Regions from separate parts of the Rhizobium sp. BK049 genome, predicted to be linked through region 2. Evidence: riboswitches for the same ligand, from Rfam matches in the RefSeq annotation. Region 2 holds a riboswitch; each other region holds the start of a gene.
What was found. A riboswitch is a leader RNA that binds a small molecule or an ion and turns the genes downstream of it on or off. The one in region 2 is predicted to bind thiamine pyrophosphate.
Positions count from the first base shown of each region.

Region 1: it holds a riboswitch for thiamine pyrophosphate, as region 2 does, so the genes downstream of both, thiM (hydroxyethylthiazole kinase) here and thiC (phosphomethylpyrimidine synthase ThiC) in region 2, are expected to answer to the same signal.
Region 3: it holds a riboswitch for thiamine pyrophosphate, as region 2 does, so the genes downstream of both, FHT70_RS23060 (ABC transporter permease) here and thiC (phosphomethylpyrimidine synthase ThiC) in region 2, are expected to answer to the same signal.

Region 1 covers NZ_JACHYV010000009.1:11,228-21,885, forward strand. The annotation lists gene FHT70_RS11600 (aminotransferase class V-fold PLP-dependent enzyme) at 21-1,217, opposite strand; gene FHT70_RS11605 (RidA family protein) at 1,351-1,863, opposite strand; gene FHT70_RS11610 (ABC transporter permease) at 1,912-2,781, opposite strand; gene FHT70_RS11615 (ABC transporter permease) at 2,781-3,722, opposite strand; gene FHT70_RS11620 (ABC transporter substrate-binding protein) at 3,805-5,331, opposite strand; gene FHT70_RS11625 (DUF1349 domain-containing protein) at 5,555-6,139, shown strand; TPP riboswitch at 6,273-6,369, shown strand; gene thiM (hydroxyethylthiazole kinase) at 6,415-7,218, shown strand; gene thiE (thiamine phosphate synthase) at 7,215-7,850, shown strand; gene thiD (bifunctional hydroxymethylpyrimidine kinase/phosphomethylpyrimidine kinase) at 7,847-8,656, shown strand; gene FHT70_RS11645 (GNAT family N-acetyltransferase) at 8,866-9,345, shown strand; gene FHT70_RS11650 (glycoside hydrolase family 3 protein) at 9,370-10,389, shown strand; gene FHT70_RS11655 (ABC transporter substrate-binding protein) at 10,432-10,658, shown strand, end outside.
Region 2 covers NZ_JACHYV010000001.1:7,146-17,803, forward strand. The annotation lists gene FHT70_RS00050 (hypothetical protein) at 1-400, shown strand, start outside; gene FHT70_RS00055 (hypothetical protein) at 862-1,170, shown strand; gene FHT70_RS00060 (hypothetical protein) at 1,482-1,793, shown strand; partial or broken gene FHT70_RS30150 (cold shock domain-containing protein) at 1,953-2,117, opposite strand; gene FHT70_RS00070 (thiamine phosphate synthase) at 2,241-2,867, opposite strand; gene FHT70_RS00075 (thiazole synthase) at 2,864-3,637, opposite strand; gene thiS (sulfur carrier protein ThiS) at 3,639-3,836, opposite strand; gene thiO (glycine oxidase ThiO) at 3,833-4,819, opposite strand; gene thiC (phosphomethylpyrimidine synthase ThiC) at 4,822-6,654, opposite strand; TPP riboswitch at 6,749-6,879, opposite strand; gene FHT70_RS00095 (DNA repair exonuclease) at 7,145-8,413, shown strand; gene FHT70_RS00100 (AAA family ATPase) at 8,413-10,658, shown strand, end outside.
Region 3 covers NZ_JACHYV010000025.1:18,365-29,022, reverse strand. The annotation lists gene atpD (F0F1 ATP synthase subunit beta) at 1-116, shown strand, start outside; gene FHT70_RS23090 (hypothetical protein) at 116-355, shown strand; gene FHT70_RS23085 (F0F1 ATP synthase subunit epsilon) at 355-762, shown strand; gene FHT70_RS23080 (sugar transferase) at 1,165-1,902, opposite strand; partial or broken gene FHT70_RS23075 (acyltransferase) at 2,070-3,289, opposite strand; gene FHT70_RS23070 (ABC transporter substrate-binding protein) at 3,379-4,389, opposite strand; gene FHT70_RS23065 (ABC transporter ATP-binding protein) at 4,454-5,266, opposite strand; gene FHT70_RS23060 (ABC transporter permease) at 5,263-6,069, opposite strand; TPP riboswitch at 6,218-6,331, opposite strand; gene soxR (redox-sensitive transcriptional activator SoxR) at 6,663-7,133, shown strand; gene FHT70_RS23050 (SDR family oxidoreductase) at 7,258-8,028, shown strand; gene FHT70_RS23045 (metalloregulator ArsR/SmtB family transcription factor) at 8,132-8,473, shown strand; gene FHT70_RS23040 (LysR family transcriptional regulator) at 8,551-9,444, shown strand; gene FHT70_RS23035 (formate dehydrogenase subunit gamma) at 9,579-10,058, shown strand; gene FHT70_RS23030 (NADH-quinone oxidoreductase subunit NuoF) at 10,055-10,658, shown strand, end outside.

The DNA of each region.
Region 1 (10,658 bases), on a different contig from region 2:
CGGCGGATGAGAACGGTCGATCAATCCGGCCAGCGCAGCAATCCGTCGAAGCGGTGCCGGCTGCGGTTTTCGATCGGTGTGGCGATGATCTCGTTGGAGGCGCGCGCCTTGTCGAGCTCCTCAGCAAGACGGTTTGCGACGATTATCTCTTCGCCCGGATGCAGGTTGCAGGGGTCGAGATAGAAATAGCGGTGCTCCACCTCATGATCGCGCACGATGATCGGCGGACTGCCCTTGGCGAGCGCATCGGCCAGATCCCAGGCGGTGATATGCGCCTCTTCGGGATCGACGATGAGGCGCAGCCGATCGAGCGGATTGTTGGTCGGGTCGGGCTCGATCAGCGGGGTGACGCCGGGGCGACCGTCGAGCGTCTTCTTCCAAAGATTGAGATAGCCGGTCTCGCGCTCGCGGATGCCAGCATGATCGCGCCTTTCCCACGCCTCCAGCGCCGCCATGACGCCGAAGATACTTTCCTTGCCGACCTTCATGCCGCGGCCGATCCCCATATTCTGCAGGAAGGCGTGCCGCACCAGTTCCTTGCTGCCGGCAACGATACCCGAGGTCGGGCCGCCGAGAAACTTGTGGCCGGAATAGAGCGCGATATCGGCCCCCTGCTCCAGGAAGGTCCTCAGGTCATATTCCGAGGCCGCATCGACGATGACGGGAATGCCCCTGGCATGGGCGATCTCGATAAATTCCTTGAGGTTCAGCAGGCCATAATCGACGACATGATGGGAAACGACAAAGACGGCAGCAGCCGTCTTGTCGGTGATCGCCTTTTCCATGTGGAAACGATGCGTCGAGGTCGCCTGTCCCACAAGCACCACCTTGCCGCCGGCAAGCCGGATCGCCTGGTCGACCGGCGCGCCGTAGCTTACCACATGGCCCATCTGCACCAGCACCTCGTTCCTCTCCGGCACGGCGTCCGGGAGTTTCTCGATCGCCAGCAGATTGTCGCCGGTGATTGCGCCGGCGACGGCAAGCGAAATTCCGGCCGAGCAGGAGGCGGTGACGAAACCCGCCTCGCCGCCGGTCAGCCGGGCGATGATGCTGCTTGCCTTGCGCTGCAAGTCGTTGATTTCGACGAAGTGCGGCAGGATCGCTGCCATCGCCTCGATCGCCTGCGGAACGACGATCGAGGCGCCGAGGCTGGTCATCGTGCCGGACACATTGATGACGGGACGAAGGCCGAGCGAAGGTCTGATATCATCGGGCATGAAGATCTCCGGAAGTCTGGGAGGAAGGGCAGAACATGGCGCGACCATGTGGCAGTGTCGAGCAGCCGGGGGAAGGATGCGTGCTAAAATAGAAAAAAGTCATCCGAAGACCACTCCAAACACGAAAGCACGTTCAGCAATGCAAGGCGACGATGGCCTCGATCTCAACGGTGATATTGCCGGGCAGCGAGCTGAAGCCGACGGCCGAGCGGGCATGTTCGCCGGCCGCGCCGAAGACGGCGATCAACAGATCCGAGCAGCCGTTGATCACGCTCGGATGATCCTCGAACTCGGGCACGGCATTGACCATGCCGAGCAGCTTGACCACCCGCCTGACGCGGGAGAGATCGCCAAGCGCTTCATGCATGACGGCAAGCAGGTTGATGCCGGTCAGCCGCGCATGTCGGTAAGCTTCCTCGACACCAACTCCGCCGCCGACCTTGCCGGCATGCAGGAAGCCATCGGCCTCGCGCGGGCCCTGGCCTGACAGATAGAGCATGTTGCCTTCTAGCACATGCGTCACGAAATTGGCGATCGGCGGCGGTGGCGGCGGCAGCGTTATGCCGAGCGCGGCTAACCGTTGGTAAGGCGAGTTCTCGACCTTGCCGGCGGCGGCGGGGAACTGATTCACGCGAACTCCTGTCATGCGAATTTCTATTGGCGGATTTGGATTGGGCGACCTCTGGTCGGCGGATTAAAGGTCCTTGCGAAGTCTTGGATCGAGCATGTCTCTCAGGCCGTCGCCGACCATCTGCAGCGACAGCACCGAGAGGACGACCGCCACGCCGGGGAAAACCGTCATCCAGTCGGCCTGCCCGATATATTGCCGGCCGGCAGCGATCATCGTTCCCCAGGTCGGCACTTCGGGGCTGACGCCGAGGCCGAGGAAGGAGAGGCCGGCTTCGGCAAGCATGGCGCTGGCAAAGAGGAAGGTGGCCTGTACCAGGATCGGCGACAGCAGATTGCGCAACACGTGTCGCGTCATGATGTGGAAGGTCGAGATGCCAAGCGCCCTCGCCGCCTCGACATAGGGCAGCTCGCGGATGACAAGCGTCGAGGCACGGACGATACGGGCAAGGCGCGGCGAGTAGACGATCGACAGCGCAATGATGACCGTCGTCAAGGACGGGCCGAGAGCGGCGACGAGGGCGATGGCGAGCAGGATATCCGGAAAGGCCATCATCGCGTCGATCAGCCGGGCGATCGGCGTATCGAGCTTTTGAAAGAAGCCGGCAAGCAGGCCGAGCGTCACGCCGATGGCGACCGACAAGGCCACAACAGCCGCACCGACGAGCAGCGACAGGCGGCCGGCGAAAATCGTGCGCGAGAAGACGTCGCGGCCGAACTCGTCGGTGCCGAAAAAGAAGGTGCCGCTCGGCGGCTTCAGACGGTTGACGATGGAAAGCTTCGACGGCGAATAGGGCGCGACCACCGGTGCTAACACCGCCAGCAGCACGAAGACCGTCAGGATCAGCAGGCCGAAGGCCACCGTCCTGCGCTTAATCAGGCGGCGGACGAACTTGCTGCCTTCGCTTTCGACGGGTTTGATTGCGACATCGGCCATCAGTAGCGCACCCTCGGATCGACCAGCAGGTAGAGCATGTCGATCGCAAAATTGATCAGCACGTAGAGGGCGGCGATGACGAGCAGCGCCCCTTGAATGACGGGATAGTCGCGGCGCAGCACCGCCGAAACGACGAGATTGCCGACACCCGGCAGTCCGAAAACGGTTTCGGTGACGACAGCGCCCGAGATCAGCACCGCCGCCGTCAGGCCGAGCACCGTCAGGATCGGGATCAGCGCATTCTTCAGAGCGTGCTTGAGGATGACCTTACGCTCGATTAGCCCCTTGGCGCGCGCCGTGCGGATATAATCGTCGCCGAGCACATCGAGCATCGAGGCACGGGTGAAGCGCAGGATCAGCGCCGAAGAGACGATGCCGAGCGCAAAGGCCGGCAGCGTCAGATGATACATCCGGTCGATGAAAGTCGAGCCCGGGCCGCCATAGCCGGAGACCGGGAAGAGATTGAATCGGACAGCGAAGAACTGCATCAGGATGAGACCGAGCCAGAAGCTTGGAATGCTGGCAGCGAACATGGCAAGCGTCGTTGCCGCCTGGTCAATGAAGGACCCGCGCCGATAGGCGGCATAGATGCCGATCGGCAGGGCGACGGCGCTGGCGATGGCAAGCGAAAACAGCGTCAGGAAGAAAGTCGGCTCGGCCCGGTCGATGAGCGCGGATGTGACCGGCATGTTAAGGAAGATCGACTGACCGAGATCGCCCTTCAGCAGTTCGCCTATGTAATAGACATATTGCAGGCCGAGCGACTGATCGAGGCCGAGCCGGGCCCGGAGATCGGCAATATCCTGCGGCGTCGCATCCGGCCCGAGCATGACGGCGGCCGGATCTCCCGGGGTCACGCGCACGATGACGAAGACGATCGTGACGACCAGGAACATCACGACCATCATGCCGAACAGGCGTTGGAGGATGTAGCGTATCATGAATGCCGGCCTTCAATCCCTTGCAGATGCGGCAGAAAAGATGACCGGTACCGGTCCCGAAGGGCGGCACCGGCGGTGTTGCTTACTTCTTGATCGAGGCGTTCCAGAAATATGGCCACGGAGCCGGATCGACGCCTTCGAGCTTGATCGACTTCGCCGAGACGGCGTTGAAATCGCCGATCTTCATGAAGGGTGCGTCTGTATAAACGGCCTTCTGGACATCGGCCCAGAGCGCCACGCGCTTCTTCGGATCGACTTCGGAGGTGAAGGCATCGACCGCGGCCTTGCGGGCCGGCGTGTCCCACCAGCCGGGCGAACTCGTCGACAGCGAGCCGATGAGCGCCGGCTCCGGCAAGAAGGGGCTGTGGGTAATGTAGATATCCCAAAGCTTCGGATCGGTGCGGCGCTGGGTTAGCGTCGCCCAGTCCACCACCTGCATATCGACAGTGAAGCCTGCAAGTTTCAGATACTCGGCGGCGACCTGCGCCATCTTGTAATGGAACTCGTATTGGCGGCTGGTCAGGATGCGGATCGGCTCGCCATTGTAACCGGCTTTCTTGGCGGCCGCGGCCGCCCCTTCCGGATCGGCGACGTTATAGGCGCCCTCGGCGCCGGTATCGGTCGACCAGGCGAAGGACTTCGGATAGATGGCGCCGTCGAGCGCATAAAAATCCTTGCTGCCGAAAGCCGCCGCCAGCATGTCTTCCATGCTGAGCGCCTGGCGGATCGCCTTGCGCACCTCGACGTTGGCAGCAGCACCTTCCTTGGTGTTGAAGACGAAGACAGGATAACCGAAGGGCTTCAGCATGACCGGTTGCGAGGCGGTCGAGGCTTTCAGCTTGTCGTAGGATTCGACAGGAATCGAGTCGACATAATCATACTGGCCGGAAACGGCGGCCTCGACGCGGGTGTTCGGGTCCGGCACCGGCACAAAGCGGATTTCATCAAGATATTGATGACGCGCGCCGCCATAGCCATCGCTCTCGCCGGAGCGCGGCTTATACCCATCGAAGCGGACAAGCTGGATATACTGGTCGGCTTTCCGTTCCTTCAGCATATAGGGACCGGTGCCGATGAACTCCTTCATCGGCTCGTCCTGCTTTTCGGACGGGATGATGATCGCCGCCGAATTGTTGAAGGCGAGCAGCGAGGTCAGCGGCGCATAGGGCTGCTTCAGCGTGATCGTAACCGTCGAAGGATCGGTAGCTGCGACCTTGTCGATAAAGCCGGCCACCTGCTTGCCCCGCGAGGCGATCTTCATCCAGCGGGTAAGCGAAGCGACCACATCCTCGGACGTCATATCGGTATTGTCGTGGAACTTGACGCCAGTCCTGAGCTTGATCGTATAGGTTTTGCCGTCGGCGCTGATCTCGGGCAGGCTTTCAGCGAGAAGCGGCGTGACGTTCCAGCTCTTGTCGAAAGTGTAGAGCGTCTCGAAAATATGCTGCGTGACGATGCCGACGAGATCAGCCGTGGACGACATCGGATCGAGCGTCGGCGGCTCGCCGATCGTCGCGACATTGATGACGCCGCCCTTTTCCTGAGCGAGCAGGGTCGAAGGCAGGGCGACGAGCGCGGTGCCGAGAAGGAATGCGACGAATGTTTTCATATGAGAGCTCCCGATTTAGTTCCACAATTATGTAATTCATCTTTTTGTAACAGAATAGAAGCTGGAGCTATCGTGTCAAGCATGAGCGGTCGATTATGCAGCCGCGGATGGCGCGTTTCCGGAAAGCACCATCTTCAGCTGCGCTAGTTCTCCGCACGGGGCCTGCGTGATACGCCAAGTGAGACGACTGCCCTGCGGCAAGATTAAAGGAAGGGAGAAGCGAATGAGCATCGACTTCAATGACGGGAAATGGCTGAACGAGCCGGCCAGCTGGCACGCCGACGAAACTGGCCTGACGATGACGACAGGCGAAAAGACCGATTTCTGGCGCGAGACCTATTATGGCTTCACCCGCGACACCGGCCACTTCCTCGCCTTTCCCACCGGCGACAGCTTCACCGCACAGATCCGCGTCCAGGGCGAATTCCGCACCCTCTACGATCAGGCCGGCCTGATGGTACGCATGGACGAGAGCCGCTGGGTGAAAACAGGCGTCGAATTCACCGACGGCGAAGCCTTCCTCAGCACCGTCGTCACCGACGGAAAGTCAGACTGGTCGGTGTCGCATCCCTTCAAGGAATTGGAGGATTTCCGCATCCGTGTGACTGTCGCAAACGGCGCCGTGCGCATCCAGGGCTCCCGCGACGGTAGCCGCTGGCCGTTGCTGCGGCTAGCACCCTTCCCGGCTGCCGATCGCTATGAGGTCGGGCCGACAGCCTGTACGCCGGAGCGGAGTGGTTTGAGGGTTCGATTTTCGGAGTTTTCAATCAGGCCGGCTATTACGACGGGGCTGCATGATTTGAGTTAGGCAAAATTGGATGCCTTCAGGATTGCGCTGGGAAGGCCTCCAGCAATGTCCACGCCCAAGGGCAGCCGCTCCGAAATACCGGAATACTCACTTTCGGAGTGACAGCCGCGCCCTTCTCTGCGAAAAAGAGCGTGATGAGAGACAGGGGCGTTCGTCGACAGACGGGCTGAGAAGAACCCTTCGAACCTGAACCGGATAATGCCGGCGGAGGGAGTCGCTCGGGGCATCGCCGTAAGAGCAGCGCCCCGCGCCCGCCCCCGCCTGAAAGGGGCACCATGCAGAGCAAGATCACGTCGGGAGCCATGCTGAAGGCGATGCGCGAAAAGCCGCCGCTCGTTCAGTGCATCACCAATTATGTCGCGATGAATATCGCGGCCAACGTCCTGCTGGCCGCGGGCGCTTCGCCCGCCATGGTGCATGCCGCTGAAGAAGCCGGCGAATTCGCCGGCATCGCCAATGCTTTGACCATCAACATCGGCACGCTCTCGACGCAATGGCTCGAAGGCATGCAGGGGGCTGCCAAGGCCGCCATTGCGGCCGGCAAACCCTGGGTGCTCGATCCGGTGGCCCATTACGCCACGGGCTTCCGTCGCGCCGCGGTGGCCGACCTTCTGGAGCTTCGCCCGACGATTATCCGCGGCAACGCCTCCGAGATCATCGCGCTTGCCGGCGGCGAGAGCCGTGGTCAGGGCGTCGACAGCCGCGATCCAGTCGAACAGGCGGAGGATTCGGCACGGCGGCTGGCGGAGAGGCAGCGGACCATCGTCGCCGTCACCGGTGCTGTCGATTTCGTCACCGATGGCGCAAGGGCAGTCCGTATTGCGGGCGGATCGGCCCTGATGCCGCAGGTCACCGCGCTCGGCTGCTCGCTCACCTGCCTCGTCGGCGCCTTTGCCGCGACCGCGCCCGAAGATCTCTTCGGCGCGACTGTCGCCGCGCTTGCGACCTTCGCCGTCGCCGGCGAAGATGCAGCGCTCGGCGCCGCCGGCCCGGGCTCCTTTTCCTGGCGCTTCCTCGATGCGCTGGCTGCGATCGACGCCGAAACGCTCGATGCCAGGGCAAGGGTATCGGTCGCATGAAGCGCTTCGACCTTTCGCTCTATCTCGTTCTCGATCCCGATCTCTGCGCCGGAATCGGCATGATCGAGACGGCGCGGCTTGCCGTTGCCGGCGGCGCGACGATGGTGCAGTTGCGCGACAAACATGCCGGCACGGCCAGCATGATCGAGACCGGCCGCGCCTTGAGAGAGGCGCTCGTTGGAACCGGCGCCCTCCTCATCGTTAATGACGATGTCGAGGCTGCGGTCGCGATCGGCGCCGATGGCCTGCATGTCGGCCAGGAGGATATGAATGCGCGCAGGGCACGAGACATGATCGGACCCGAGATGATCCTTGGTCTCTCGGTGGAAACAGCCCGGCTCGCTGCCGCCGTCGACCCTGATATTGTCGATTATGCCGGCCTCGGACCTGTCTTTGCGACGCCGACCAAGGCCGACCACAAGCAGCCGGTCGGCTTTGATGGTCTTGCCAGGCTGGTGAAGGCATCGCCGGTGCCGTCCGTCGCCATCGGCGGCCTCAAGGCGGAGCATGTGGCGGAAGTGTTTGCAGCTGGAGCCGAAGGGCTTGCCGTCGTCTCCGCCATTGCGGGCACGCCGGACCCTGAGGCCGCCGCCCGCCGCATCGCCGCAGAAATCCGAAAGGTCCGCCCATGATCCGCAATGTTCTCTCCATCGCCGGCTCGGATCCCTCCGGCGGCGCCGGCATCCAGGCCGATCTCAAGGCCTTTGCCGCCCGCGGCGTTTATGGCATGGCAGTGCTGACCGCGCTGACGGCACAGAACACGCAAGGGGTGACCGGCGTGCATCTGGTGCCGCCGCAATTCGTCGCCGACCAGATCGATGCCGTCTTCGCCGACGTGCGCGTCGACGCCGTCAAGATCGGCATGATCGCCAATGCCGCCATAGCCGAGGCTGTCGCCGCAGCCCTTGCCGATCGACGGGGAATCCCCATCGTTCTCGACCCGGTGATGATCGCCAAGGGTGGGGCCGCCCTGCTCGCGCCCGAAGCGGTCGACGTGCTGACCCGGCGGCTGCTGCCGCTCGCAACCCTCCTGACCCCGAACCTGCCCGAGGCCGCGGCCCTGTTGCACCAGCCGGTCGCGACCAATCGCGATGAGATGGCGGCGCAGGCCGAGCGGCTGCGCGCGCTTGGCCCCGCCGCCGTATTGGTCAAGGGTGGCCATCTCGGCAGCGACGAGAGCCCAGACGTGCTTGCCACGGCCGACGGCCTGCACTGGTTCGAGGCCAGGCGAGTGCCGACGAAAAATACGCACGGCACTGGCTGCACGCTCTCCAGCGCACTGGCCGCCGAGCTTGCCAAGGGCGCATCGGCCGAGCAAGCCGTCGCCATTGCGAAGGATTACCTTGCCGATGCAGTCGCCGCCGCCGGCAGTCTCACTGTCGGCTCCGGACATGGCCCGGTGCAGCATTTTCATGCGCTTTGGAAGCACGGCGAATAACCGATCCCGCCGAAAGCGGCGCAGGCTCACGAGAGAAAACGGCCCGGCCTCCCCCGGGCCGTTTTCATTCGCGCCAGCCGGCGCTGATCCGAAGCTGGGCGCACCGCTCCATTTGAAAATCCCTGTTGACAAGCCCAGTTAGATAGCCAAGTCTATGACATTAAACGGATATATATTCCGCTATAAAGGAATATCTGGAGGAGAGACAGGTGCCAGACCTGCTTGTGAGCTTATATTCCAACAGGCTCGCCGACCTGAAAGAGCGGGCCGATCATCGTGGCATCTCCATTCGTCCGGCTCTTCCTCCGGAACTGCACCTCGTGGTCAACTGGGTTCGCGAACAATTCAGCGAGAATTGGGCGAGCGAGGTTTCGGTTGCTTTTTCCCGCCAACCCGTCGCCTGCCAGATTGCCGTCGACGGCGGCAAGCTGCTCGGCTTTGCCTGCTATGACACGACGGCGCGCGGCTTCTTCGGCCCGACCGGCGTCGATCCCGAGGCGCGCGGCAAAGGCATCGGGCTCGCGCTGTTTTCCGCCTGCCTTCAGACGATGAAGGCGCTCGGCCATGCCTATGCCTTTATCGGCGATGCCGGCCCAATCGATTTCTACGCCAAGACCGCAGGCGCAATCGTTATCCCCGCCCCCGATAAGGGCATTTACGAAGGCATGCTGAAAAGCGCGCCGAAATGACCAGCTGATATCGGAGTTACAGAATTGTCCTCGACCCCGCTCGCCCTTTTCGTCGGCCTCCCGAACGCGATTTCGGATGACGAATACGCCCTGTTTCGCGAGACCAATCCGCTCGGCCTGTTCGTCGGCCGGCGCAATCAGCGCGAGCCGGAGCAGACAAAGCGGCTGATCGAACGCTTCCGCGAAGCCGTCGGCCGAGAGGATGCGCCCGTCTTCACCGACCAGGAAGGCGGCCGCGTCCAGCATCTCGACGCCGGTCCCTGGCCGCTCTTCCGCAGCTTCGGCCAGTTCGCCGAACTGGCCCGCCGCGATTTCGATCTGGGCAAAAAAGCACTGCGCCTTTCCTCCCAGGCCATGGGCGCGATGATGACGGAACTCGGCCTTTCCAGCGGCTGCTCGCCCGTTCTCGACCTCGTCTTCGAGACGACGAGTGCGGTCATCGGCGCCCGCTCCTTCGGCCCCGATCCCGACTTCATCGCTGCCCTCGGCCGTGAGGTGGTCGACGGGCTGCTAGAGACCGGCAACATGCCGGTCATGAAGCATATTCCCGGCCACGGCCGCGCCACGCTCGACTCCCACAAGGAGCGTCCGGTCGTCGATGCCAGCCGTGAGACGCTCACCGCCACCGATTTCAAGCCTTTCGTCGCACTGAAGGATACGCCCTGGGCCATGGTCGCCCATGTCGTCTACTCGACCTACGATGCCGAATTGCCGGCATCCGTCTCGCCTGTCATGCACGACGTGATCCGCAAACAGATGGGTTACGAGGGCGTGCTGATCTCCGACTGCATCTTCATGCAGTCGCTCACGGGCACCTTGCCGGAACGTGTCGCCCAAGTCCTCGATGCGGGTTTCGATATCGCCCTCCACAGCCACGGGGACGTCAGGGAAAGCGAAGCCGCCGCCAAGGCCGCCCGCCCGCTCACGGATGCCGCTCTAAAGCGTATCGCCGCCGGCAAGGCTCGCCTCGGCAATCTCAAGATCGACGTCCGCGCCGCCCATGCCGAGGTGGAAGACATGTTTGCCAGCGTGCCGGCCGCCTGACCGGCAGATCATTTTTCACGCATAAGAAAAGGGGAATGGAACATGAAAAAATATCTATTTGCAGCCGCCGCACTGACGCTGCTTTCGGGATCCGCCATGGCGCAGACGATCCTGACGGCGAATATCGAACCGGCCACGACCTGGGTTCGCAACTTCAACCCGTTCAACCAGACCTCGGCGCGCCAATCGACGCTCGATTTCATCTACGAGCCGCTGGTTATTTTCAATCGCTTCGACAGCAACAAGCCGGTCTATCGCCTGGCCGAAAG
Region 2 (10,658 bases):
CCTTCAAGCACTCTTCCCATATCGCGGCATATGGCGACTTCTTATTCAGGGCTTCCATCCTGGCGAGCTTCGCCGTCATCATCAGTTTAATTTTGAGAGGCTGGTTATGGTAGTAATCATCACAACCGGAATTCCGACGAAACGCGACGAGAATTGGCGGCTCCGGTCCATCCTCAAGCGCGCGGACTACGCGACGACAGATCTCGTTGCTTCAGAACATGGCGACCATCACGAAGAGGTGATGGTGATAAGGCGCATCAAGGCGGCGACGATTCCCGCGCCCGCCTACCCCTCTTCGAGACGGCGGAAGCTGCATGCCGATCCTGAGGCTTTGGCATCATGGGAAAACGAAGGGGGCGCCACGCGAGATGTGGACGCGCCTGCGGACAAGAAGAATTGATGACCCGCGAGGCAATTGAGCAAGGAATGCCGGATTGGCGATCAGGCTCGGTGGTCGAAAGCCCAGCCCCTCTTAGTCTTTGGTGATGCTGAAATTCTGCCCAGTGGTATGTTGCAAAGACCTGCAGCGATCATGCCGTCGCAGGCGTGATGTCGCATTGCTCCAGCTCGGAAAGAGGTGATCGAGCGATTTCCGGTTCACCGACTTCATTCGGAGTTCGGACGGCATGTGCGTAGGTCCTTCTACGTCCTTCTGGCCCTGATGATTGAACCTGGAAAGAGATGATTGCGAAAAATCACCACATTGGGACGCACAGGTCTGACCGCTTTCTCCTCATCCCACAATATTCAGTTTGCCAGCCGTATCGATTAGGCGCATGGTAGGTCTTCAGTAGCTGTTTCTCAGGGCGCTACTGCGTGGAGGTCGGTTTCTGCCTTCGCCCCAAATTGAAGGAGGACAGCATGTCTTCCAATCTCAACATGTCTGTGCGGACCTCTGACCTGGCTGTATTGCAGGGCGTCCTTGACGACGCAGGATACGATCGCACAAGTAGCCTTGCAGACCCGAAATATTACAACGTTGCCGTCAGACTGCTGTTCAAGCTTTATCACGACGGAATGACCTCGCCCGCCGCCCTCTCTATCGAACTCAGCCGGCACTTCGGAAAAACACCACTGTCCTCGAAATCATCCGCGGAGTTCGAAAACAATCGCAAGCGCATTCAGGGTATCCGTTCAGCCGTTAAAGTTAGGTCGCCTACCGGCGCCTGAGCAGACCGTGTTGGGTAACTTCTCGCAAAGCTCATTCGACGAAGGCCTTACCAACGCGATGGAGGGTTGCATGCCGGCGCCGTTCGAACAGCTAGACGACCTTCTCATCGCCCCCGGCGCAAGCGTCGGAGGCGCAGGAAGTCATTGACTCTCCGTGCCATGAACTACCTGCAACGAAAGTGCACAGCGCCGGATTGCGCCGGCGGTCCAAGCCGTTCACTCAAGACCTTGCTGCTGCGCTTGCGAAACCATAATGCGCAACAGCCCGCCGGGAAGCGGCACAATAATGGGCACCGTCAGAGGAGGCTAGAATGCCAGAAGCACCAAACGAATTTGCGGCCAGTCCAAACGGAGACAAATGGTATCTCGAACATAACGAAACAGCGGACCAGCATACTGTCATCCATCGCGCCAACGATGCCTCCGGCGGCACTGTGACGAGATGGCCGATTTCGAGCTTTCTGGAGCACTTCGGCGATCATCCGCAAGGTCAGGCTCTTCGCGAGGCATTGCACGATGCTGGATCAGCTGAGCAGGAAGTACCGAGTGAACATACGCCCGTTGTGCAGAAACTGGTGACTTCTTTCCCTTGGTCCCGCAAAACGCAACACGTTGAGGATTGAGTACGCTCTCACTTACCTGAAAGGGTAGCCCCACGGGCGGTCTCAGGCTCGGCATATGCAAACGGTCAGCTGGGTCGTCGAAAAAATTCCTGGCGCGGTCCTTGACGGACCTCCGTCCACTCGTCTGTACCCCTTCAAGCAGACTGAAGATTGCCAGACCGACATCTTGCCGGACTTGTCGTCATGCTCCAAGTCGTAGCCGTTCTTCTGGCCTTTGACGATTTCGCGCACGCCAGCGCGTTCCACGGCAGAAATATGGACGAACGCGTCGGGGCCGCCGTTGTCAGGCTGAATGAAACCGAGCTCATTAGTGGAATTGAACAGATCCGGCGTCCGCCTCGCAAGCAAACGGAGCAACCGAAAAGTCGAATTTCGTGACCTAGTTGAGTATATGGATAATACCCGCGCCGGCAGGATCGAAGGCTTCCCCGTTGCCGGCGGGATGTATCAACCTTCATCCTCATTCGCGCGCCGCCACGGCGCGGTTGCGGCCAGCCATTGCCGCGTGCGGGCCTCGGGATCCGCGTTGCGGGTGATATCGGTGACCACGGCAGCACCATCGGCGCCTTTTTCCAGCACCAGCGGCGCGCGTTCGGCAGTGATCCCCCCAATGGCGACGAGCGGTATCGCGCCGACACGCCGGCGCCAGTCCGCAACACGTTCAATGCCTTGCGGCGCCCATTTCATCTGTTTGAGAATCGTCGGCCAGACCGGTCCGAGCGCAACGTAATCCGGCTCTGCCGCCAGCGCCGTCTCCAGCTCCGCTATGTCGTGGGTGGATAGGCCGAGCTTCAGGCCGGCGCGACGAATGGCATTCCTGTCGGCGGCCATAAGGTCCTCCTGGCCGAGATGAACGAAATCGCATCCTTCATCGATCGCAAGTTTCCAGTAGTCGTTGACGACCAATTGGCAAGCCGCTGCCGCGCAGGCAGCCTTCGATCGCCGGATCTGCTCGCGAAGCACGGAGTCGGGGCAAACCTTGATGCGCAGCTGGACGAGTTTGACGCCGAGCGGCACGAGACGCTCGATCCATTCGGCGCTATCGACGATCAGATAGAAGGGGTCGAGCTTCACGAGAACACTGCCTTTCCGATAACGGGAGTGGATGGGACGGCGATATCGCGTGGCTCCAGCGGTACGGCCCCATGCGCCAGGCGGCCGGCATCGATCGCAAGCGCGAAGGCCTCGGCAATGCTGGCGGGATCTCCGGCGCCGGCAACGGCGGTGTTGAGGAGAACGGCATCATAACCGTACTCCATGACGGTGGCGGCGTGAGACGGGCGGCCGATGCCGGCATCGATGATCAGCGGCACATCCGGAAAGTGAGCCCGGAACGATCGCAGCGCCATCGGGTTCAGCGGCCCTTGAGCGGAACCGATCGGCGCGCACCAGGGCATCAGGACGCGGCAGCCGGCATCCAGCAGCCTTTCGGCGACGACAAGGTCGTCGGTCGTATAGGGGAAGACCTGAAAGCCCTCGCCGGTCAGGATGCGGGCCGCTTCGACAAGGCCGAAGACGTCAGGCTGCAACGTATCGTGATGTCCGATGACTTCGAGCTTGATCCAGTCGGTGCGGAAGACGTCGCGCGCCATCTTCGCCGTCAATACGGCCTCCTGCACGCTGTGACATCCGGCCGTATTCGGCAGCACTTGCACGCCAAGCTCGCGGATCAGGTCGAAGAAGGCGCCGCCTGCTTTGCCGCCGGCGGCTTCGCGGCGAAGCGAAACGGTGACGATCTCGGTCTTCGAGCGCTTGACCGCCTCTGCAAGCACAGCTGGAGACGGATAGCGGGCGGTACCGAGCAGCAGTCGGGAGCGGAATTCAACATCATAAAGTTTCAGCATCTCAGCCTCCTTGCATGGGTGAGAGAATTTCGATGCGGTCGCCTTCGCCGAGCCTGAAATCGCCGCGGTCCTCACGGTGCACCAGCTCGCCGTTCACTGCGGTCGCCAGCCATTCGCCTTCGTAGTCGAGAGCGAGAAGAAGATCCGCGAGCGTCGCGGCTGCGACCTCCTGTTCCTCGCCATTGATGATGAAGGTCATGATGCCCTCCTTTCCGAGTGCTTGTCTTTTCCAAGAAGAAGCCGCGCCACCTCCCCTGCCATGGCCGGCGCCAGCAGAAAGCCGTGGCGGTAGAGGCCATTGACATGGAAGATGCGCCCCTCCTGCGTCACCCGCGGCAGATTGTCGGGATAGGCCGGCCGCACGCCCGCGCCGGTCTCGGTAACCCGTGCCTCGCCGAAGGCAGGATTGACGGCATAGGAGGCATTCAGCAACTCCATCAGCGAACGCGCGGTAATCGGGCCGATGTCGTTGCTTTCGATCATCGTCGCCCCGATCATGAAACGATTTCGCTGGCGTGGCACGATATAGATCGGGTGGCGCGGATGCAGCAGGCGAACGGGGCGAGAGAGAGTGACCTCGTTCGTTTCGACGCAGAGCATCTCTCCGCGAACACCGCGCAATCCGGGCAGGCGGCCGATCTGGGCAGCCCCGGTGCAGTCGATCACGCGATCGTAAGGGGCAAGGTCAGCATCGCCCGTGACGCCGAATGTGAGACGCATGCGGGCTTCTTCAAGTCCGGCGGCGAGCCCCGAGAGCGCCTGGCGCGGATCGAGATGCGCTTCCTGCCGGAAGAACAATGCCCTGCGGAAGCGGCCAGCGAGATCCGGTTCAAGCGTCGCGATCGCCGGCTCGTCCAGCCATTCCCATCCGCTTGTCCGGCGGCAAAAGCGGTCGAGTTCGCCGGCATCTCGCCCGGCCGCCACCACAAGCGTCCCCCGGCGATTGACATGGCCGGGCAGCGCTGCCTCCCACCAATCGGCGGCAAGACGGCCGAGCGCCAGGACCGGCTCGTCTGCGCTTTCCCTTTCGCACCATGGAGCCAGCATGCCGCCGGCAAAGCCGGAAGCACCGGCGCCGACCTGGTCGGCTTGCTCAGCCACGCTGACCCGGAAACCGTGCCGATGGAGCTGCCAGGCAACGGTGAGGCCGGCAACGCCGGCCCCCTTGACGAGAACATGCATCGTCATTCTCCGGCAAGCGTTTTCGCAGCGTCGGCGACCGGCATGTAGAGGTCGCCGCCATCGCGATATCTGGCGGCCATGGCTTCCAGTCCTTCTTTCTGCGCCTCGGCGCGAATATCGTGGGAAATGCGCATGGAACAGAATTTCGGGCCGCACATCGAACAGAAATGCGCCACCTTGTGGGCCTCCTTCGGCAGGGTCTCGTCATGGAAGGAACGCGCCGTATCCGGGTCGAGGGAGAGGTTGAACTGGTCTTCCCAGCGGAATTCGAACCGCGCCCGCGACAGCGCATCGTCACGGATGCGGGCGGCCGGATGGCCCTTGGCGAGGTCGGCGGCATGCGCGGCAATCTTGTAGGTGATGACACCGGTCTTGACGTCGCTGCGGTCGGGCAGGCCCAGATGCTCCTTCGGCGTGACGTAGCAGAGCATGGCCGTGCCGAACCAGCCGATCATCGCGGCTCCGATGCCGGAGGTGATGTGATCATAGCCCGGCGCAATGTCGGTGGTCAGCGGTCCGAGCGTATAGAAGGGAGCCTCGCCGCAGACCTTGAGCTGCTTGTCCATATTCTCCTTGATCTTGTGCATCGGCACGTGGCCAGGGCCTTCGATCATCACCTGGCAATCCCTGGCCCAGGCAATCTTGGTCAGTTCGCCGAGGGTTTCGAGCTCGGCAAATTGCGCAGCGTCATTGGCATCGGCGATCGAGCCGGGGCGAAGGCCGTCTCCAAGCGAGAAGGAGACGTCATAGGCACGGCAGATGTCGCAGATTTCCTCGAAATGCTCGTAGAGGAAGCTCTCCTTGTGGTGATGCAGACACCACTTGGCCATTATCGAGCCGCCGCGTGAGACGATCCCGGTGACACGATTGACGGTGAGCGGGATATAGGCAAGCCGCACGCCCGCATGGATGGTGAAATAATCGACGCCCTGCTCGGCCTGTTCGATCAGCGTATCGCGATAGACTTCCCAGGTGAGATCCTCTGCAATGCCGTTCACCTTTTCAAGCGCCTGGTAGAGAGGCACCGTTCCGATCGGAACCGGCGAATTGCGAATGATCCGTTCGCGGATGTTGTGAATGTTGCGGCCGGTGGAAAGGTCCATAACCGTGTCGGCGCCCCAGCGGATCGCCCAGACCATCTTTTCCACCTCTTCCGCCATCGACGAGGTGACCGCCGAGTTGCCGATATTGGCGTTGATCTTCACCAGGAAATTCCGGCCGATGATCATCGGTTCGGATTCCGGGTGGTTGATGTTGGCCGGAATGATTGCCCGGCCGGCTGCGATTTCCTGGCGGACGAATTCGGGCGTCACGAAATCGGGAATATCAGCGCCAAAGCTTTCGCCGTCGCGCGCGAGCGCCTCCTTCGCAGCCTGCCGGCCGAGGTTTTCGCGGATGGCGATGAACTCCATTTCCGGCGTGACGATGCCGGCACGCGCATAGGCGAGCTGGGTTACGGCGCGGCCCGCTTTTGCCTTCAGCGGCGTGTTGCGAAGCGGGAATTCCGGCGTCAGCCGCTCGCCGGTGACAAAACCATTGTCTTCAGGCTTCACCACCCGGCCTTCATAGGCCTCGACATCGCCACGCGCCCTGATCCAGCTCTCGCGCAAACGCGGCAGTCCGGCGTCGATCGAGACCGTATAGGCCGGATCAGTATAGGGACCGGAGGAATCATAGACCGTTACCGGCGGTTCACCGGAGGTCGGGTGAAGGCTGATTTCGCGCATCGGCACGCGCAGATCAGGATATAGCGTTCCGGGCTTGGCGATCTTGGTCGAGGCCGGAAGCGGGCCGGTGGTGACGACCGGAGTAAGCTTGGGTGCGACAATATTCATGGGTGAGGCTCCAAGGTTTGACGTTTGGAGACCCAGTTCCAGTGTTGGAATGATGGAAAGACGCCTCATACGACAAAGCGAAATCCGCCCGACAGCCGCAGCGTCTGCACCGTCCCTACGCCAGTATGAACTGGATCAGGTTCAACGGGTCACTGCGCCACAACCGGCAAGCCGTATTGTTCAGCAGAATCTCAGCCCCTTGCCGGGACACCCCTGGTGAATGCCCTGCATCAAAGACCGCTGCGGCCCTGATGTCAAGCCGACCCTCACGCGTTCCCATCCTTACCTTTTGAGTCGGCGGCCAGTCCGATAGAGCAGCATTGATTGTGGATGGGCCAGCTCCGCCGGCCCATTTCACTCGCCACGACGCTGCCGCCATGCTCTGAATATTCGTGGCATGGTCTCATGTTTTGCTGACGGACGATAACGTTCGTTTATTTGTCAGACGGCGCCTGCTGGATCACTCTATCGCAACACCATTCTTGCATTCATGGCCTATCGTTTCGTCCACACTGCCGATCTCCATTTCGACTCTCCCTTGCGCTCTCTCGCACTTCGCAACGCAGAGCTGGCCGACCTCGTGAGTGACGCCAGCCGACAGACGCTGGTCGCGATCGTCGATCTTTGCCTTGAGGAGCAGGTCGACGCGCTTGTCATCGCCGGCGATCTCTATGACGGGGAGCAGACGTCGATGAAGACGGCGCGCTTCCTGGCGAGTCAGCTGGAGCGGCTGCACCGGGCGGGCATTGTCGTCTTCAAGATCCGCGGCAATCACGATGCCATGTCGAAGATCGCTCGGGAACTGGTGATGCCTGATACGGTGAAGATCTTCGGCGGCCATGCCGAGACCGTCGAGACCACCAAGGGCAGCTTGTCGGTCGCAATCCACGGTCTGAGCTTCGCCAAGCCGCAAGCCCCGGACCCGCTGCTGCCGAAATTCAAGCCGCCGGTAGCGGATGCCGTCAATATCGGCATCATGCATACGAGCCTGGCCGGATCGGCCGGACATGATGTCTATGCGCCCTGCAACGTGCTCGACCTGCATGCCTCGGGTTTCGACTACTGGGCGCTCGGGCACCTCCACCAGCGCAGCCATTATCCCGGCACGGCGACGGTCATCATGCCCGGCATGCCGCAGGGCCGCGACATCAATGAAGCGGGCGTCAAGACCGTGTCGCTGGTGACCGTGGCCGACGACCGGACCGTGACGGTCGAGGAGCGGCGTACCAGCATCGCGCAGTTCGAGCGCGTCAATGTCGACCTCACGGGTGTCGATGATTGGCGTGAGGCAGCCATGATGGTCGAGACGGCCCTGATGGCGCAGCGCGACCGCACGGCTTCGCCGCATCTTGTCGCACGCCTCAGGCTTTCCGGCCGCACGCCGCTCTCCTGGCAGCTGCGGCGCGATGTCGACCTCATGCAGGCCGAAGCCGAGCGGCGCAGCGACGCGATCGGCCGCACCTGGATCGAGAAGCTGGAACTCGCCTTCGAAGCGCCCTCGATCCCCGCAGACGCGTCCGCCGCCGATCCCGTCATCGAACTCGGGGCGCTGATGCGGGACGAGGTCATCACCCGCAGCGGATTTCGCGACGAGGTCAGGGAGATGGTCCGGGACCTGCTTGCCGACCTGCCGCCCGAGAGCCGGGCATTTGCCGGCCAGAACGAGGCGGGTTTTGAACGCTTCATCGACAACCTTCTCGCCGATGGCGCCGAGGACATCGCCGCCCGGATGAAGGCGGTGGATCGGGGAGACAGCTGATGCGTCTGCGCCGCCTCGACCTCACCCGCTATGGCAAGTTCACCGATCACTCCATCGATTTCGGCGCGGCCCGTCAAGGTTCGCCGGACTTGCACATCGTTTATGGCCTTAACGAAGCGGGCAAATCGACCACCTTCGCCGCCTATCTTGATCTGCTCTACGGCATTGGTGAGCGCAGCACCTATAATTTCCTGCATCCCTACAATACGATGAAGGTCGGTGCGCGGCTGGAATTTGGTGGCTGGGAATACGAGCTGGCGCGGCTCAAGCTGCGGACCGGCAGCCTCGTCGATGATCGGGGACAAGCTGTGAACGAGGCGCTCCTGGCCGGCGCGCTTGGAGGCGTCGGTCGCGAGGCCTATCGCACCATGTTCTCGCTCGACGATCAGTCGCTCAAGGAAGGCGGCAACGCCATCATACAAAGCAAGGGCGAACTCGGCGAATTACTGTTCTCGGCCAGCTCAGGCCTGGCAGGCCTGAGCCGTTCGCTGGTGACCGCAGCCGACGAAGCCAACGCGATCTACAAGAAGCGGTCGTCGAGCACCAGGCTCGCGGAACTCAAGCGTTCGCTCGAAGCGCTCAAGGCCGAGCGCAATGCCATCGACACGCTTGCCTCCACCTATTCGGCCCTGAAATCGACTTATGAGCAGGCCGACGCTGCCTATGGCAAAACCACGCGGGAACTGGCCGAGGCCAAGACCCGGCATCAGGAGCTCACGCGCCTTCTCGGCGCCCTACCCGCGGCCCTAGAGCTCCGGCGGCTGGATGCAGATGCAGCCGCCATGAGCGATCTGCCGCGGCCGCCGTCCGAATGGTTCGCGCTCCTGCCCCAGCTTTCGCGCGACGAGACGCGGCTGCAGGCGCTTGTCGAGACCGCCGACCGCACGCTGCGCCAGCTTGCGGATGAGATCGAGGCGATCGCGATCGACGACAAGGCGCTGGCAGTCACCGCGCATATGGACCTGCTGGATCAGGGTCGGGCGCGCTATCTTGCGGCTGAGAGCGATCTGCCGAAGCGCCGGCTGGCGCTGGCCGAACAGGAGGGTGAGTTGGTCCGACTGCTGGCCGATCTCGAACAGCCGGGCCATGCGAAACCCGAGGCGCTGCTGCTGCCCGCTTCGCTGATCGGCATCATCCGCGATCTTATCGAACGGCGTTCCGGCGTCGAGGCGAAACTGGCAGCCGCTGATCGGGAACTGTTGCGAGCGCGGGAGAATCTCGAAAGGCTGAACAGGGAAGGCGGCTCGCGAGATGGATCTGGGCTCCTGGATCCTGCGCGTTTCGGCCGCATCGAGATCGCCCTGAGCCGGCTGGCGGGATCTGATCTCCCCGTGCGGCTTAGCATGGAAGAACGGACACTTGTCCAGGCGAAGCGAACGCAGGAGAACCAGTTTGAACAGCTCGCACCCTGGAGCGGCAACGCCGTCGCTCTGCAGCGGACGGCCGCGGCAGAGCCTCGACAGATCGAAGCCTGGCGTGGCCAAGCGACTGCTATCGACAAGCGGATTGGCGATCACGAGGGAAGGCTGCGCGATCTCGGCACCGAACAGGCGCTGACCAAAGCCCGGATCGCGGCCTTCGTCGCCGGCGGTTCGATCGACGATACCGAGGCCGCGCGGCTGCGCGATGAACGCGATGCCGCCTGGCAGGCGCATCTCACCAGTCTGAATGCCGCCACGGCTCGGATTTTCGAGGAGCGGATGCGGCAGGACGACGTGGTATCCGCCGGCCGGCTGTCGCGGGCGCAGGAACTGGCCGAGCTGCGCCAACTCCGCCAAGCGGAAGCGGCAACGGCAGCAATGATCGAGCGGCAAAGGGAACTGCTTGGCGAAGCGCGCGCCGAACATGATGCGCTTGCCGAGCGCATCGGTGATCTGCTGCCTGAAAACATCGAATATGACGCCGAAGCCGCGGCGCGCGTGGCCGCACTCGACACTTGGAGCACCAAGCGAGCCGCGGCGCTGGCCGCCTGGGACGATCTGCAACACGCAGAAGACACGGTGCACGCGCTTCGCATCGAACTGGATAGGCATGCCGCAACGCTTGCGGAGAGCCTTGCAGAAGCCGGTCTTGATGACGCAGACCAGCGACCGGTCGCCGAGCTGATGCAGGCTGCAAATGATATACTCGCCGCCGGCAGAGCCGAGCGGGCGGCGCGGCAGGCGCACGAAAAAGCGGTCGGTGACCTCAGCCACGATCTCAGGGAACGACAGCGCGACCGGCAGGAGGCGGAAGCCGCCATGGC
Region 3 (10,658 bases), on a different contig from region 2:
AGGGCTTCAAGGGCCTCGTCAACGGTGAATACGACAACCTGCCGGAAGCTGCCTTCTACATGGTCGGTTCGATCGATGAAGCCATCGAAAAGGCCAAGAAGCTCGCTGCTGCTTGATGAGCGACGCTAAGGACGAGATATTCTGCTGCGACTCGCTAAAAGGGGTCGTAGCGGAACTCCCAGAGCCAGCCGCACCGACCATCTACCGTGCCGATAATGGCGTGATCATGATGGTCGTGGGACTGGTTCAGACCGAAGAAGGTCTCGGATATCTCGACCAGGCGATACTGCACTGCCCGTTCTGCGGGACCAAATTGCAAGATGCAAAAGCCATAGCCGAGAAGGTAAGTCACTGATGGCTGACAATTTCAACTTTGAGCTCGTTTCGCCGGAGCGTCTGCTGCTGTCGGAGATGGTGACCGAGGTCGTCATTCCCGCGACTGAGGGCGAGATGACCGTGATGGCGCACCATGCGCCGACGATGACGACGGTCAAGCCGGGTGTCGTGAGCGTGCGTTCAGCTTCTGGGAAGAAGCAGGACTATGTCGTGTTCGGCGGCTTTGCCGACATTCTGCCGACCGGCTGCACGTTGCTGGCAGAGTCCGCCGTTCCAGTCGAGGAACTCCATAAGGACGAACTGACCCGTCGCATCGAGGCAGCCCGCAAGGAACTCGAACATGCCGAGTTGCACGAGCACAAGTCGAAGCTCGAGCATTTCATCATGGAACTGACGCATCTTAGCGGCATCGTCCAGCAGGATTGACCAATCGACGGCTTCGATGAAAGGCGGCCCGCGAGGCCGCTTTTTTGTTTCTGCGAGGGAACTTGAAGCGCCTCATCAAAGATTTGAAAAAGAGCGGGCATTCAAAACCGCTTTTGTCCGGCTCATGACCGAGAGGCCACATTTGCAGCGCCGCGCGTCTTCAGGGCGCGCAAAGGTGCTACGGCCCTTGATACTCGCGTTGCTGACTTGCTTCTCGCGCTTTAGCGCTTCGTTTGGCTGATGTCCTTTTCGCAGTGTCGCACTTTTGCGCGCGCGACGCTATGGACCAACCAGGAGGGTTCGAGAGCGGTTCAGGTTTTCACCGAAGCGCAGAATCGCCCTAAGATTTCGTTTTACGCGATTCCGAACGGAAAACCGTTCCATACTTTTCCTGGAATTGCCCTAGAAGCCGGTGCCGCCGCGCAGCTCGATGACCAGCGTCTTGAACAGGATTTTCAGGTCGAGCAGCAGACTGAAATGCCTGACATAATAGATATCGCAGGCGATCCGGGCCCGGGCTTGCAGCGGCCGTGCGGTCGGCCCGCGCCAGCCGCGTGTCTGCGCGAGGCCGGTGATGCCGGGGCGCATGACGTGACGATGGTGGTAGTTCGGCACCAATTCTTCGTAGAGCCGGCCGGCTGCGCGCATGTTGATGGCATGGCAGCGCGGCCCGACCAGGGACATGTCGCCCCTGAGGACGTTCAGAAGCTGCGGCAGCTCGTCAATGTTGGTCCTGCGGAGCATAGCGCCGAAGCCGGTCACCCGGCTGTCGCCCTTGACGGTCTGCTGAATGCCGCTGGGATCGCAAGCTTCGATGTGCATCGAGCGGAACTTGAAGACGGTGATCTTCCGCCCGTTCAGGCCCCAACGGATCTGGCGGAAGAATACGGGGCCTCCATCGTCGAGTTTGATGAAAAGAGCGATTGCCAGGAAAAGCGGCGCCAGTACGAGCAGAGCGCTGGCCGAGATGACGATATCAATCAGCCGCTTTACGGCCAATCGCAGAGCCGCCCTCCCTTCGACACCGGAAAAGCTGTCCGGTTGGCGAATGTTGGAGTTCGCTACAACCAGGGTCCGGATTTTGTTCTGACGCTGAGACGAATCGAAGCGTGAACTTATCTTCGAAGTAAAAGCATACATTACTCAATGCCCAGAAGTTTAGATGCGATACTGAACAGCGGGGAGACAGATACATGCTTACGTATGGTTTGTCATCGTTATAAATAAGAAATCGGTAAGCATAAAGACGCCAAAAATGGGAGTATTTCGCGTTAACCTTAATGCCTCTAGTTGAGCGGCGTCCGAAATTATACTTCTAAAGGAGTAGCCCGATGAGGCGGCGCGATGTCAGACGATTGCCAAAATCGATTACTGGTCGTTCCAACAGATAATAACTGAGGCTTGCCACCAGAAAAACGAGCGCCGCTGTCAGTGTGCAGGATTGCATCCAACCGGTGACCACATTCTCGGAGGAGGCGCCGAACGAGCCGGGGTCCAGTCTCTGGATCAATGTCAGGATGATCTCCTGCCAGATGTAAATGCCGAAGGAGATCTTGGCGATGTAGCGGACGGGGGGGTTATCAAGCAGCCTGCCCAGACGCTGCGAATGGCTGAGTGAAACGAGCGCTGTTGCAACGGCCAGTGGGAAGACCGGAAATCCATAGGGGATGTGAAGCCAACCGTAACCTTCGGCCGAGCCGCCTGGGGATATGAGGAGGCGGTAAGCGGCAACCGCGACGGCGAGGAGTGCCGCGGCGTCGAACCAGGGAGATCGTCTTGCGGGCAACATCACTTCGATGCCGGCGGCAAGCGCGCCGAGCGCGAAGACAGCAAAGAAGCCGATCGGATTATAGTTGGGCATCCATTCCTTCGCTCCACCCTGAAGGCCATATGACCAGCCGCGCCCGATATCGTCGAGCGCAAAGAGCCTCAGGATCATCATATGAGCAAGAAGGACGACGGCAATGACGCAGAGCCAGGCGGCGCGGGCGAAGAACGGACGTTGCCGTAGCAGCGGCAGGCGAAACAGCAGGAGAAAGCCGACCGGGAGGAGCACATAGCTGGTGACCTCGAAGGGAATGGACCAGAGCGGCCCATCGGCTTCGACGGGAAAAAACGTGCGCCAATGCCACTGGCTCATGAACAACAGTCCCGAGACGTAGCGGACGACGAGTTCTGGCGTCAGCGGCACGGCAAGCAGCGTCAGGCTAAGGACGAAGCTGACGCTGGTGGCGACCCAGAAGCCCGGAGCGATGCGCGCCAACCTGCGGATGGCGTAGTGCCCAAGGCTGGGCATGGCGCCGCCGGCGTCGAGAGCGTGCCAGAAGGGGCGGGCAAGCAGAAAGCCGCTGAGCACGAAGAAGATGGCGACGCCGAAATTGCCGAAGCGGAGGACGTTTGCCGTCGCCGCCAATTCATCCGGTATTCTGCGCATATCCAGCCGGAGCGCGAGATGATGCGCGAGCACCAACAAGCAGGCCATTGCGCGCAGAAAGTCGGCTCCGGCCAGTCTGTCCTGTGCTCGCATGTCGTTCCCCGCCCTGCCCGATTCGGCTCAAACCGCCCAGGCGCAAAGCATTGCCTGGGAAGACCGCCTCGGCAAGGCCCGGGGCGAGCTCAGCCGAGGAGTTCGTTGGTGTAATAGGTGGAAAAGTCCGGCTTCTCCTTGAGCACGACGCCATTCGCATCGACGAGAATGCCGTTCTCGACCAGGAAAGCGCCAATGGCATCGGCCTTTGCCGGATCAAGCGTGCCGATCACGCCGGCCTCGGATCTCAGGAAATGGCCTTCGATCAACGCCTTCTGAGATGCTCTCACCAGATCCGTGTTCATCAGCGCACCGTTACTTCCTGATATCAGCAGGTCGCAGGCTTCGTCGGGATGATCGATGGAGTAGACATAGCCTTGACGCGTGGCCTGGATGAAGGCGCGCGCGTGTTCTCGACTGGCAGAGAGATAGGCGTCACTGGAAACGATGACTGTCGTCTGCTCGTCGGGAATGCCGTAATCGGAATAGTGGAAGCGGCTGATCTGCCGATTTTCCAGCTCAGCGGCGATGCCCTCCCAGGTGTAGATCTCCAGCGTGAAGTCAATCGAGCCATTGTCCAGCGCCTCATAGGCGGAGGTGCCGAGGGTGACGGTCTTGACGTCGCCCTTGCCGCCGTCATTGCGGATCATCGCCGAGACCAGCGCGCTTTCCCAAGTGCCGCCGAAGCCTCCATAGGTCTTGCCATCGAGATCTCTAGGGCTCTTGATGTCGTCCCGCCCGCCGTTGAAGATCAGGCGTGCGGTTTCCGTCTGGACGACGCCGTAGACCATCTTCACGTCACCGCCGCCAGCACGCTGCGTCAGGGCCTCGATCTCGCTACTGATGCCGAAATCGGCGACCCCGTTTGATACCAGCGTGCCGGCACTCGTGTCGGTAAAGGGTAGAATTTCGACATCGAGGCCGGCGGCCGTGTAGAAGCCCTTCGCCTTGGCGACGTAGATGCCGATGTGATTGGTGTTGGGCGTCCAGTCGAGCGCGATACGAACCTTTGCGGGCGCCGCTTGAGCGAAGGCGACGCGGCCGGCGAGGCTTGTCGCGATGGCGGCGAGCATCGTCTGGCGGCGGGTGAGAAGCGGCATGGTGACCTCCTCAGGTCTTTAGAGCATGACGCCGAAAAGTACGGTTTTCGAACGACATCAGACTCTAACTCTTTAAATTGGAACAGGATTCAGATTTTGGGCCGACCGGCCTAAAACCACCCTGTTCTAGCGGATGAAGCAGGGTTTGCAGGATTTCGGTCTCGATCGCCTGGGCCGCCGGCGAACCGAGATCGGCAATGCTTCTCGGGCGGGGCAGGGGAACGCGGAATTCGCGGATGACACGCGCCGGACGGGCAGACAGCACGTAGATCCGGTCGGAGAGAAAAACGGCCTCGCGAACATCGTGGGTGATCAGCAGCGCCGTCCAGCGATGTTCGGTCCACATGCCTTGCAGCCACTCCTGGATCTGCGTGCGGGTCAGCGCATCGAGCGCGCCGAAGGGCTCGTCGAGCAGCAGCATGTCCTGCTCCTGGATGACGGTGCGCAGCAGCGCAGCACGTTGGCGCATGCCGCCGGAAAGAGAGGCGGGGTAGTGATGCTCGAAGCCGGCAAGGCCGAACCGCTCGAAGAGGGGCGCGACAGCGGCGCGTGCAGCCCGGCGAGCCATGCCCTTCACTTCCAGACCGAGCGCGGCATTATCGATGATCCGGCGCCAGGGCATCAGCGCATCGCGTTGTGGCATGAAGGCAAAGGAATGCGGCGTCTGTTCCAGCGCTGCATCGTTGAAAAGCATGGCGCCGGAATCGGGTCGCAGCGCCTGTGTCAGCAGTCTCAGCACGGTCGATTTTCCGGAGCCGGATGGGCCGACGATCGAGACGAACTCGCCGTCTGCGACGGCGAGCGAAATGTCGTCTAGAACTTTCATGCCGTCGAAGGACTTCGAGATGTTGCGCAGCTCAAGCATCTGACCGGTCATCGGCGCCGCTCCTGGGATGGCTGCCAGGGCATGACGAAACGCTGGATAACCAGCGTCAGCGCGAAGAGGCAGAGCGTCAACAGAGCGCTGACGATCACGGCGGCGAGCACGAGATCGGGACGGAAATTGTTCTTGGCGTTGAGGATATAGATGCCGAGGCCGCTTGCAGCGCCGGCATATTCGGCAAAGATCGCGCCGACGACGGCATAGGTGATCGAGATTCGAAGGCCGGCGAAGAAATAGGGCAGCGACGAGGGAAGCCGCGCCAGGCGGAAAATGCGCCAGCGGCTCGCTTTCATCGAATTCAAGAGCTCGGCAATGTCGCGATCGGTCGCCTCATAGCCCTGAAGCAGGGCAACAAGCAGCGGAAAGAAGGTGACGAGCGCCACCAGCAATATCTTCGGCAAAAGGCCGAAACCGAACCAGAGGACGACGAGAGGCGCGATCGCCACCAGCGGCAAAGTCTGGCTGGCGATGAAGATCGGCAGCATTGCCCGGCGCATGAATGGCATGAAATCCATCAGGATCGAAGAGGCGAAGGCGAAGGCGAGCGACAGGGCGAAACCACCGAGTGTCGCTCCGAGCGTCGGCCAGGTGTTTGATATCAGCGCCTCTCGGTTCAGCCAGCCCTGGACAAGGATACGCGAAGGTGCCGGCAGAATGGACGGTTTGATACCGGAAAGATCGACATAGAGTTCCCATGCCGCCAGAAAAGCAAAGCCTGCGAGCAAGGCGGGCATTGCCCGGTACACGGCGAGATAGAGCGTCGCAAGGCGCGAATCCGATGGTCGTGGCGATGTCATCGGCGTTCGATTTCAGGCTTTCGCCGGGCCGTTCGCGCAAACCTGTCGAGGGCATCGGTCTCGATGCGATTTGGGGCGGTTGCCTTGAGGGCATCGATAGGGATGCCGACGGAATTGCCGGACGTCCGGTAGAGTGACACTTGCGCGCCGGAATACATTTGGACCTCGCTCCGCTGGCATTACCCAGATCAGCTTAGAAGGGTCCGGAGGCTTGCGCCTCACATCTCAGCCCCGGCGACACGGAGCTCCCCTGTTATTTCGGCGAAAACTATCATCGGGGTTTTCTTGCCGCAACCGCAAAATTGCAAACCCGTCCGCCCGGTCGGATGGGGCGCAGATAAAAAAACACCCGGACGGAGGTCCTGTCCGGGTGTTTTCCGAGGTTCCGTACCTGCCGGGAACGGAACCCGAGCGCTTGTCTTTCAGGCGGCAATATCGGCAAGGGCGATTGGTGCGGGCCGGGCAACCGCCGACGCCATCATTTCAGCTTGTATCGACCGGATGATCTCACTGAGCTCCTTCCTGCGCCTCGTGCTTTACGGCCGGGGAAGCAGCGGTTATAAAACCTCAACTAATATTGAGGTCAATAGGCCATGAATAGGATTTCTGCAACGCCGCTCGGCAGGCTTCTGACGGTCGGCGAAGTGGCGCAACGCAGTGGTCTTGCCGTCTCGGCGCTACATTTCTATGAGGCCAAGGGGCTGATCTCGAGTATCCGCACGCGCGGCAACCAGCGGCGCTACGGACGCGATGTCCTTCGCCGGCTCGGCATCATCAAGGTGGCGCAACGTGTCGGCATTCCGCTTTCGGAAATCCAGACGGCATTTGCCTCCCTGCCGCAGGGGCGCACGCCGACGATTGCCGACTGGCAGACGCTGTCGGCGCGCTGGAAGGATGAACTCGACACGCGAATCAGACGGCTGAGCCTGCTGCGAGACCGTCTGACCGGCTGCATCGGCTGCGGTTGCCTGTCGATCGAAAGCTGTCCGTTGCGCAATCCCTTCGATCAGCTCGGCGAGGAAGGGCCAGGCGCACGGCTGCTGGAGACCGAAATCGAAGTATGAACTTTCAGGGAAGAGCGCCAGCCTCTGGCGGAAAGATGACGCCTGCCTTTCTTTCGGCCGGCGCGCTCATATGTTAAGGGCGAATGGCGCAACAGGCGGCATTGTCCGCGAGGAGGACAGCTTCGTGTTCCATCCGAGACTATTCGAAAATCGCAACGTCATCGTAACCGGCGCCGGGCGGGGCATCGGTCTCGAAGTGGCCCGGCAGTTCCTGGACTGCGGCGCGAAGGTGATCGTCCATACTGGACGCAAACCGGGGCGCGATCTGCCGGATTTTCTGCTGACGGCTGAATCCGAAAGACGGGCGCTGTTGCTGCACGCCGATTTCACTGCCGCTGGCGGCGCTGCGCAATTTGCCGAAAATGCGCTTACCTTTTTCGACAAGGTGCATGTGCTCGTCAACAACGCCGGCACTATGCTCGGCCGTTTTCCAGCTGCCACACTGACTGACACGGATTATGAGGCGATCGTGCGTTTGAACCAGACGTCGGTGGTGGCGCTGACGCGTGCGTTGCTGCCGGCATTGAAGGCGGCGGAAGGCGCTGCCATCGTCAACACCGTTTCAATTTCCGCGCTGACCGGCGGCAGTCCCGGTTCTTCGATTTATTCTGCCTCGAAAGCCTTCGTTTCAACCTATTCCAAGGCGCTTGCCCGCGAGCTCGCGCCGGATGGCATCCGCGTCAATTGTGTCTCGCCCGGAACGATCGAGACGGATTTCCACGAGCGCTATTCCTCCCGCGAAAAGCTGGAGCAGACGAGAAAGTCTATTCCCTTGCAGCGGCTGGGCACAGCGGAGGATTGCGCTCCCGCCTATCTGTTTCTGGCGGCGCCCTCGCTCTCCGGATACATTACCGGCCAGGTCCTCGAGATCAATGGCGGCCAGCTTATCTGCTGATTTAGTTAGACCTTTTTTGACATTTCTTCACTTTTGGCAAATTCGTGTGTGCGAATATGCTATTGTGCTGATCTGCCTTTTTGCTTCCCTTCCGAGATGTCGAATGCCATTGCCCAAGCCCGAGCCGGGAATGTCCGGTCAGGAACTGCACAAACTCGCTGGAAACGCTCGTGAGGCGAGCGATCTGCTGAAGGCGCTGGCGCACCAGACTCGACTTCTGATTCTTTGCATACTCGCGACCGAGGAGCGGACGGTGAGTGAAATCGAAAACATCCTCGGCATTCAGCAGGCAATGGTCTCGCAGCAGCTCGCGCGTTTGAGGCTCGAAGGTCTCGTCAATACGCGCCGTCAGGGCAGGCTGGTCTATTACCGTATCGGCAATACAAACGTGCTTGCCTTCCTTGAATCGCTCTTCGATCTTTTTCCGGCTGCTGAAAACAATTAGTACCCGCCCTTGCGGAGCACGGTTGCTGCGTCGAAGATAGCTGATCCGGATGATTTCGCGCCGGATCGGGAGACCGGATGATCGACAAGCTGGAATTTTTCATCGCCCTTGCCAACGAAAAGCATTTCGGCCGCGCCGCGGAGGAGTGCGGGGTTTCCCAGCCGACGCTTTCAGCCGCGATCCGGCAGCTCGAGGATCAGCTTGGTGTCATGCTGGTGCAGCGCGGCTCGCGCTTTCAGGGGCTGACGCCGGAGGGCCAGCGCGTCCTGGAATGGGCCCGGCGCATCGTCGGCGATGCCCGCACCATGCGCGAGGAGATGCGCGCGGCCCGCCGCGGACTTTCCGGCCATATCCGCCTTGCCGCCATTCCGACGGCGCTCGCCATGCTATCGCGCATCACCACGCCCTTTCAGGAACGACATCCGGGAGTGACCTTCTCGATCGTCTCGCGGAACTCGCTGCAGGTGCTGAGCATGCTCGAAAATCTCGAAATCGATGCCGGCATCACCTATCTCGAAAACGAGCCGCTCGGCCGGGTCACCAGTGTTCCGCTCTATGCCGAGCGCTATCATCTGATCACTGCTGCAGGCAGCCCGCTGTCCGATCGCGACAATGTGACCTGGAAGGAGGTCGGCGATCTTCGGCTTTGTCTATTGACCGCCGACATGCAGAACCGCCGCATCATCAACCGGCATCTGACAGAAGCCGGCGCCACTGTGCATCCGACGCTCGAATCCAATTCGATGATCGTGCTGTTCTCGCATGTCAGAACCGGACGCTGGGCGAGCATCATGCCGCGCAACGTGGCGAAATCATTTGGTTTTCCGGTGGAGATCCGGATGATTCCGATTGTCGAACCGGAAGCCCACCATCTGGTTGGCCTCGTCGCACCCTATCGGGAGCCCTTCACCCCGCTCGTTTCGGCCCTGCTGCACGAAGCGAGAGTGCTCGTGCGGGACGAGGAGCTCTGATAGAAAAAACCTATCAATCCACGAGATAGCTTTATTGATCGTCGTCGGCTTCCCTGAGATGTTGTCTGCACGATGGCGCTCGGCTGGGGAGGCCTGCCATCCCGAAACGAGCGAGCCGCCGGGAGGGCTGCCTGATGACCATTCATATCGCCGAAGGCGATATCGCAGCGCGTACGCGGACCATCGTCGCCGACCTTCGCTTCCTTGAAGGACCGCTGCTTCCCATTCTGCACGAGGTTCAGCGAGAATTCGGTTATGTGCCGCAGGAAGCCCTGCCTGTGATTGCGGAGGAACTGAACCTCTCGCGCGCCGAGGTGCACGGGGTGATGACATTCTACCACGATTATCGCGACCATCCCGCCGGCCGCCATGTGCTGAAGCTCTGTCGCGCCGAGGCCTGCCAGTCGACGGGCGGCGACGCGTTGGCTGATCGCGTCAAGGCGCTGCTCGGGATCGATTTTCATCAGACGACGCTCGACGGCGCCGTGACGCTGGAGCCGGTCTACTGTCTCGGCCTTTGTGCCTGCGCCCCGTCGGCGATGCTCGACGGCGAGGTTTATGGCCGCGTAGACGATCAGATGGCGGCGGAACTCGTTGCGGAGGCACGTCGATGACAGTCAAGATTTATGTTCCACGCGATGCCGCTGCGCTGGCGCTCGGGGCCGAAAAGGTGGCAAAGGCGATTGCCCAGGAGATCGCCGCCCGCGGCTTCGATGCAGAGATCGTGCGCAACGGCTCGCGCGGAATGTTCTGGCTGGAACCGCTGGTCGAGGTCGAGGCCGCCGGCAAGCGCATCGGCTACGGGCCGGTGAAGGCAAAGGATGTGCCTGCTCTGTTCGACGCGGGAATGATGAACGGCCGCGGCCACCCACTCTGTCTCGGGGAGGTTGAAGACCTCCCATTCCTGAAGGAACAGACCCGCCTGACCTTCGCCCGCTGTGGCATCACCGACCCGCTTTCGCTCGGCGATTATGAGGCGCATGGCGGCCTTGCCGGCCTTCGCCGCGCCGTTTCGATGACGCCTGCCGAAATCGTCAAGGAAGTCACGGATTCCGGCCTGCGCGGACGCGGCGGCGCCGGTTTTCCCACCGGCATCAAGTGGAAGACCGTTCTCGATGCCAGCGGCGAACGCAAATATATCGTCTGCAACGCCGATGAGGGCGATAGCGGCACCTTTGCCGACAGGATGATCATGGAAGGCGATCCCTTCGTCT